2 regions of the Pseudoalteromonas sp. S8-8 genome follow, and region 2 is predicted to be linked to the other one. Evidence: predicted binding sites of a transcription regulator. Region 2 holds the regulator's gene; the other holds the start of a gene.

Region 1 (4,221 bases), on a different contig from region 2:
ACCAGAAGTAGTTGAAGACGGTGTTGAATCCTACCTAGGTTTACCCATTCATTGGCCTGAAGGCGAAGTGTTTGGCACGTTATGTTTAAAAGACACTAAAATAACAAGCTATACCGATGAATACTTTGAACTCATAGAACAGCTACGCGATTTGATTGAAGACGACTTAGCGCTTGTTTATAGCTATGAGCAAATGCGTGAAATAGCCATGTTAGACTCATTAACGAATATTTATAATCGCCGAGCACTTAACTTACTAGCTCAGCAAAAGCTTAACTTAGCACTGCGTTTAGGCTTTGACGTGTGTTGTTTGTTTATCGATATAAACGACTTTAAAAAATTAAACGACACCTGCGGACATGAAGTGGGCGACAAAGCCTTAATTATATTGGCAGATACGCTAAAAACGCATTTAAGAGATGCTGATATAGTAGGGCGCTTAGGTGGCGATGAGTTTGTTGCAGTAATGCAAGTAAGCGATAAAAGCAAGATTAACTACATCATGGATAAAATTTCGACTGAGTATTCAAAAGCCTTACTCAAAGAAGACGTTTGCGATTTATCGCTTAGTATTGGTTATAGTTTTACTAATAAGCAAAAGCAGCCCTTTGAAGCGCTATTAAATGATGCAGACCACGCAATGTATAAAAATAAACAAGCGTATAAGCTCGCTAAAAAGGCACAATAATAAAAGGAGGTTCGTCATGACTCATGCCACACAAACTTGGCTGGTTTTTTCTGCGATAGGTTTTATTTTTTCCTTAGCAATAATAAGCTTATTTGAAACGTTCCCTAGCATTAGATTTATATCTAATGAGGGAATAATTTTTGGTGTTATGTGCTCCTCTATGGGGTTTGCCTTAAAAAGGCTTGAGAGTAATAACCAAAAACACCTTCAATAAATAGCTTAAGCTACAAATCTTTACTTGTATTTATTAATTAATTTTTCAAAGAACGGACATAAAAAAGCAAGCCATGAGGCTTGCCAAGAAGGGTGTTAATTAGCTCTAACCTAGCTTTTAAGCTATTAGCTTTTCCGCAAGGTTCAATTCCATAATGGCTTTTAATAAACGGTATAAATTAATTGACGCGTCAATTTCTTCTTTACGGTTTGTTAAGCTTTCAATATTTAAGCCCAGCGGTACATCTAAATGCGCACAGCTTTTAAGTATTAAGTCGAGGTTTTCGCGGCAAATACGGACTGATTCGCTTAATGTATTGTCTGCATCAAGCATGCGCCATTTAGTTGCCTCTGGCACTGAGATACCCAACCATTGCATAAACTCTAAGGTTTTTTCGCCGCCGCACGGGGTAAACGTTAATATAATACGTTGAGGTGTAATCCCTTGTGCTTTACATGTACGTGCGTAGCTAGTAATTAACTCTATAGTCGCTTGTGCATCGTAAACAGCTTGCGATATAAAAAACTGACAACCTTGTGCTGTTTTTTCTATTAATCGTTCGTGCTCATTTCGTTTACTTGAATGGCGCTCGGCAATCGTAACGCCACCTAAAAAGAAATCATCTGATTGCTCAGCCATCGCTTTATAAGCATCTGGCAGGCTTAGCTTTATATCGCCTATCGATGATGGGCTACCTACTAAAACTACATTTTGTAAATCGTAGTCGTTTTTAGTTTCACTTAGCCAATCTTTAAATTCGCCTACGCCACGCTGCGCCACACTTTTATAAGTAATCACATCTTGTGCAGATAAATTACGAAGTAAATGGCTGTATTCACGCGGATCAACGGTTTGTTTAAACGCAAATGGACGGTCTTGATTAGTGCGGCTGCTTTCGTCTTGAATGTCATAAATTATCACGCCGTCGTATTCAATTTCGTGTAAGCGACCTAATAGCTTTTCTGCAATGGTTTTTAATTGCGCTTTATCGGTGCCAATTTTAGGCGGGGTAGTACCAATAAGATAAACACCTTGGTTGGTGTCCACTATCTTCTCTTTTAGTGATAAAGCCATAATCCTCATTCCAGCTAAGTTTGTTTTGATGGATTTAATATAGCAGCCATTTAGACGTCTAGATAGATTTATTTAATGAAAGTTTTTCAATTAACATGATGTTTATTCATAGTGCTTGTTCCCATAATTTATAATTGACACAGTTGTTTACATAATAAATTCCCTTGGGGCTCTTATATTTATTGGCTTTGGGGCATAATTAAAGAGTTAAATCTGACAACAAATTTGCTCAATTTAAAAAGGGACAACAATGAAATTTAAATTATTAGCAACCAGCTTAGCGGTATCGCTGGCGTTAACAGGTTGCGCCATGCAACAAAACCAAAGCACGCAAACAACTGCACAACAAGAACAAGTAAATAAAGCTGATGACCGTGTTTTCTCGCAAGATTATTTAATTGAAGAGCTAGAAAACGGCTTACGTGTCATGGTTGTTAAAACCGACTACCCTGATGTAGTGTCGCTGCAAATTCCGGTATCGGTTGGGTCGCGTAACGAAGTTGAAGAGGGCAAAACAGGCTTTGCTCACTTTTTTGAACACATGATGTTTAAAGGCTCACAAAAATACCCTGAAGATGTGTACTCAGACATATTAAAAAATTCAGGTGTTGATAACCGCGCTTATACAACAAACGATTTTACAAACTACCATTTAAACTTTTCAAAACAGCATCTTGATAAAGTGCTTGAGCTTGAAGCTGATATTTTTCAAAACTTAACCTACACCGAAGAGCAATTTAGAACAGAAGCACAAACGGTAAAAGGTGAGTACTTAAAAAACAACGCGAGCCCAATTCGTAAATTATTAAGCGCTGTACGCGAAGAAGCGTTTGATAAGCACACGTATAAACACACCACTATGGGCTTTTTTAAAGACATAGAAGCCATGCCAGATCAAATGGCGTACGGGAAAGAGTTTTTTGCTAAATTTTATAAACCTGAGTATGTGTCACTTGTTATTGTGGGCGATGTAGATCCACAAGCAACAATGGCAATGGTTAAAAAGCATTGGGGTAGCTGGAAAAAGGGTAACTATGTTGCTGACATTAAAGCAGAGCCTGTTCAACAAGCACCAAAATATTTGCACCAGCAAGATGAAGCGCTACCAGGGCATTGGTTACTTGTATCGTACAAAGGCGCTGCGTGGGAGCCTGCTAAAAAAGACAGAGCGGCACTTGATTTAATCTCACAGCTTTATTTTTCAAATAATTCAGATTTATATCAAGAGCTAGTGGTCGACAAAAAAATTGCCAGCCAAATGTTTACCTATAACCCAGAGACCAAAGATCCGGGTTTATTACACGTATTTGTTAAAGTAGAAAACGCAGATGATTTAGCCACTGCGCGCGATGCCATTAACCGAACTTATGCAAAAGCACGCACTGAGCTTGTTGATGAGCAAAAGTTGAGTGATTTAAAATCGAACCTTAAATACAGCTTTATTAATGGCTTGGATTCATCGCAAGCGATTGCATCAACTCTTGCCAGCTACATGCATTTTGAGCGCGATCCTGAGGTTATAAACCAGCTGTATAAATCGGCAGATAACATCACCAGCGCAGATATTAAAGCCGTTGCTAACAAATACTTTACTGATAACGCACGTACCACATTAACGATGTCGGCACTTGATAAAGCCCCAGGTTTCGAGCAAGAGGTTGATTTAAATGCGCTTACTGCAAAGCTTGAACAAGCACCTGCGGCACCTGTATTTAAAGTACTTGATAAAACCAATAGCTCGCCATTAATTGATGTTAACTTTTTATTCAATACCGGTGCGGCTGCCGACCCACAAGGTAAAAAAGGTGTTGCTGCGCTCACTGCGGCTATACTTGCACAAGGTGGCTCAGAGGCGACAAGCTATAAAGATATTCAAAAAGCACTTTATCCGCTTGCGGGTAGCTTTGGCTATCAAATAGATAAAGAAATGCTGTCGTTTCAAGGGCGTATTCATAAAGATAATGCGGCGCAGTGGTATACACTTGTGAGCGATCAATTACTAAACCCAGGTTTTAGAGATGACGATTTTAAGCGCCTTAAAAAAGAAATGATCGACGGCATTAAGTCAGGCTTAAAAGCATCTAACGATGAAGAGCTAGGCAAAGAAGTGCTATACAGTGCGCTTTACAAAAATCACCCTTATGAAAGTTACAACTACGGTGATATTTCGGATTTAGAAGCGTTGACGCTAGATGATGTTAAAGCGTTTTATAACAGCGAGCTTACGCAATCTAAACTCACGGTT
Region 2 (4,221 bases):
TATCTTGTTTTTGATAGCTTTGCCAAAGTAATACTAGCGTATCGGTTGTCTTACCCGCAGCCGATACCACCACACAATCACCCGGTTGAGTATGTGTAATTATTATTTTTGCTACGCTTTGGTATCGCTCACTTGAGCTTAAACTTGAACCACCAAATTTATGTACACAATTGACCATATTAATCACCAAAGCGCCGGACGGGCTGCACTTAATTTAACGTTCCCACCAGAAGTGCCTGCACCTTTGCCTACACGGCCAACATTTTTATTTTGCCCTGGTTTTACAAGTTCAAACACTCGCTCAAAATCAGCGACTAAATCGTGTATATCTTCAATACCTACCGAAATACGAATAAGCGTATCGCCCACACCCGCTTCTAAACGTGCTGTTGCCTCCATACCTGCGTGCGTCATAGTTGCAGGGTGACAAATTAAGCTCTCTACGCCACCTAGTGACTCAGCTAAACTAAACGTTTTAAGACTAGTTAAAAATGCCGCAGCGTCATTTATATCGCCTTTAATATCAAAACTAACCATGCCACCAAAACCAAGTTGCTGTGCTTTAGCCAGTTCATGTTGAGGATGTGACTCAAGACCTGGGTAGTAAACTTGGCTTACATATTCAGAGCTTTCAAGATACTTAGCTATTGCCAGTGCATTTTCTTGATGCTGCCTTAGGCGCACATTTAAAGTACGTAAACCACGAAGCGTTAAATAGCTATCAAAAGGCGCACCCGTAATTCCAATGTTATTAGCCCACCAAGCAAGCTCATCGCCTAACTCTTGTGTTGCGGCAATAACAGCGCCGCCTACTACATCTGAGTGTCCGTTAATGTATTTAGTGGTTGAATGCACCACAATATCTACACCAAACTTAATAGGGTTTTGTAAAGCAGGCGACAAAAACGTGTTATCTGCAGCCACCAATGCACCGCATTGCTTTGCAACATCGGTAACCGCTTTAATATCTGTTAAACGAAGTACTGGGTTACTTGGGGTTTCTATCCAAATAAGCTTAGGTTTAATTACTAAAATTTGTTGAAGGCTTTCTTCTTTTGTTAAATCTAATATTTCGAGCTTTAGTAGTCCGCGTTTTTGTAAAGATGTAAATAAACGATAGCTGCCACCATAACAATCATGTGGAATTACTAACGTATCGTCACTATTAAGTAGCTGAGTAGCTAAATGCACGGCAGCCATGCCTGTAGCTGTAATTATGCCACGAGCGCCACCTTCAAGCTTAGCAAGCGTCTCAGCTAAAATATCACGATTAGGATTACCGCTACGACCATAATCATACTCACGCTTAGTATCAAAGTCGGCAAACGAATAAGTAGTCGATAAATAAATTGGCGGTACCACCGCACCATGATGTTTATCAGCATCAACGCCGTTACGTACAGCAATGGTCGCTTTGTTTTTTTCGCTCATATTCGTCACCTGATTAATTTGGATGTTTAGACGTCTAAAAGAGTAAGTTATCCGTTTTGATAAGTCAAAGTATTTTAAAGCTCTAGATGGCTAAAAGTAGAAGAGGCCTCTGCGAATAACACATTTTAGCTCACAAAAGTGTGCTTATCTTTACACCTACAATAGGCTTATTAAGATAGATCTGTATCTATTATTTGACTATCTTTTTTAAATCGATAGAATTTCACGCATATTTACACGCTTTTTATACCGTGTGAGAAATTAATAATCTGAGGCAACGATACATCTTATGGCTAAATGGAATGGTGAGTATATTCACCCATACGCAGAACACGGTAAAAAATCAGAGCAAGTTAAAAAGATCACCGTTTCGATCCCGCTAAATGTATTAAAGGTATTAACTGACGAACGTACACGTCGTCAAATCAATAACCTTCGCCATGCTACAAATAGTGAATTGCTATGTGAGGCATTTTTGCATGCTTTTACTGGCCAACCTTTACCAAATGACGATGACTTACGTAAAGATAACGCCGAAAAAGTGCCAGAAGAAGTTAAAAAAATAATGCAAGAAATGGGTCTAGAAGTACCCGTTTTAAACGAAGAATAAATATTACAAAGACAAAAAAACCTCAGTAATTACTGAGGTTTTTTTATGTCTAAATTTTATTGCATAGCTCTACTGTATAGATTTACTGCATATAGTTTTCAGGTAGCTCAATTTGTGCAACACCTGACTCAATAGCAGCAAGTGCAACAGCTCTTGCTATACGCGGCAGTAAACGTGGATCCATTGGTTTTGGAATAATATACTGCGCACCAAATTCTAGTTTATCTACTCCAGCGGCTTTTAAAACTTCTGCAGGTACTGGCTCTTTGGCAATACTTCGAATAGCATCTACTGCAGCAATTTTCATTTCATCGTTAATAGCACTTGCACGTACATCAAGCGCACCACGGAAAATAAACGGGAAACATAAAACATTATTAACTTGGTTAGGGTAATCAGAGCGCCCTGTTGCCATGATTAAATCGTTGCGTGCGCCGTGCGCAAGTGCAGGATCAATCTCAGGATCTGGATTTGAACATGCAAACACAACTGGTTTTGCAGCCATTAGCTTTAAATCTTCAGCCGCTAATAAGTTAGGGCCAGAAACACCCACAAACACATCAGCATCTGCAATTACATCTTGCAATGTACGCTTATCGGTATTGTTAGCAAAAAGCTGTTTGTATTCATTTAAGTCATCGCGGCGGGTATGAATAACACCTTTGCGGTCAAGCATATAAATGTGTTCACGCAGTGCACCACACTTAATTAACAGCTCCATACACGCAACAGCGGCAGCGCCTGCACCTAAACATACAATAATTGCATCTTCAATTGACTTACCTTGTACTTCTAGCGCATTTAACATACCAGCAGCCGTAACAATGGCAGTACCGTGTTGATCATCATGAAAAACAGGAATACTACAACGCTCTATTAATGCTTTTTCTATTTCAAAACACTCTGGTGCTTTAATATCTTCAAGGTTAATACCACCGAATGTGTCGGCAATGTTGGCAACCGTATTAATAAAGTCTTCTGTTGTTTTGTGCTTAACTTCAATATCGATAGAATCAAGCCCTGCAAAACGTTTAAACAATAGCGCTTTACCTTCCATTACAGGCTTAGACGCTAAAGGACCTAAATTACCAAGGCCTAGAATTGCAGTACCATTAGTAATAACCGCAACCATGTTACCTTTACCAGTATATTTATAAGCATTTGCAGGATCTGCAGCTATTTCACGTACAGGTTCGGCAACACCTGGGCTATACGCAAGTGCAAGATCATGAGCCGTTTCAGCTGGTTTTGTAAGCTCAATGCTAATTTTACCTGGTACGGGATGTGAGTGGTAATGTAGTGCTTGTTCACGAAAGTCAGACATAACGCGATGGTATCCTGCAATTTAAGTTAAAGTGAGAGATGGAGTCTTGGGGTACGATACCCTTATTATTTTTAAATTCCAAGCAATATCAGGTCTATCCTGTTATATGCTATATCCTTTAATTTTAAGAGGTTTTTCAGTAACTTTGCAGGATTATATCAACATTTAATAAATAAAAATTCACCTAAAAAGTAAGTTTTAAGGTGCTTTTATGCCTATCAAAATCTTATAAAATGTATACTTAAAGTATCAGCATAAACTTAGAATAACAGCCTACTACCCTACTTTAAAAACAGATAAGCCCACGTTAGCTACTTTTATCAACCTAGTTAAAAATTGTACTATTTAAAATATAGAGAATATCTATCGATTTGTCTGTAAAGGATTATGCATACTCAGAATAAGAATAGGAAATAGTTATGCAAAAGGAGGGGATAGTTAAAATCAACGAAATAATACCAATCTGCTTATATATGGGGTCTATTTAACGTTAAGAAAATTACGCTAGAACTAGGCAAAAATTTTTGTATCTAGTTGTTCTAAATAAAAAAATTTTAACGACGTTATAGTGCAATTTAATTCGTTAAATTGCTCAAAGATTTATGTAGGTTGGCTTAAGATAATAAATAACAAATTTTAGGCACAAAAAAAGCACCCTAAGGTGCTTTTTTTAACTAAACAGCAATAATTACTTCTTGCTGGCAAGTGCACCGAAGCGCTTGTTGAAGCGATCAACACGTCCGCCAGTGTCTAAAACTTTTTGCTTACCAGTGTAAAACGGGTGACACGCAGAACATACGTCTAAGTGAATGTCTTTACAAAGAGTTGAGCTAGTTTCGAATTTATTTCCACATGA

Evidence for each region. The regulator MetJ, encoded in region 2, represses methionine synthesis genes. The targets are predictions, from matches to a motif close to TAGACGTCTAGACGTCTA.
Region 1: L659_RS0106960 (methylenetetrahydrofolate reductase) is a predicted target of MetJ. The motif match lies at 2,020-2,037, and genes of this name have one in related genera.

What each region holds. Positions count from the first base shown of each region.
Region 1 covers NZ_AUTR01000023.1:46,187-50,407, reverse strand. The annotation lists gene L659_RS0106970 (sensor domain-containing diguanylate cyclase) at 1-688, shown strand, start outside; gene L659_RS0106965 (hypothetical protein) at 705-902, shown strand; gene L659_RS0106960 (methylenetetrahydrofolate reductase) at 1,020-1,976, opposite strand; gene L659_RS0106955 (M16 family metallopeptidase) at 2,227-4,221, shown strand, end outside.
Region 2 covers NZ_AUTR01000020.1:188,966-193,186, forward strand. The annotation lists gene metL (bifunctional aspartate kinase/homoserine dehydrogenase II) at 1-178, opposite strand, end outside; gene metB (cystathionine gamma-synthase) at 184-1,431, opposite strand; gene metJ (met regulon transcriptional regulator MetJ) at 1,721-2,041, shown strand; gene L659_RS0105690 (malic enzyme-like NAD(P)-binding protein) at 2,124-3,365, opposite strand; gene rpmE (50S ribosomal protein L31) at 4,054-4,221, opposite strand, start outside.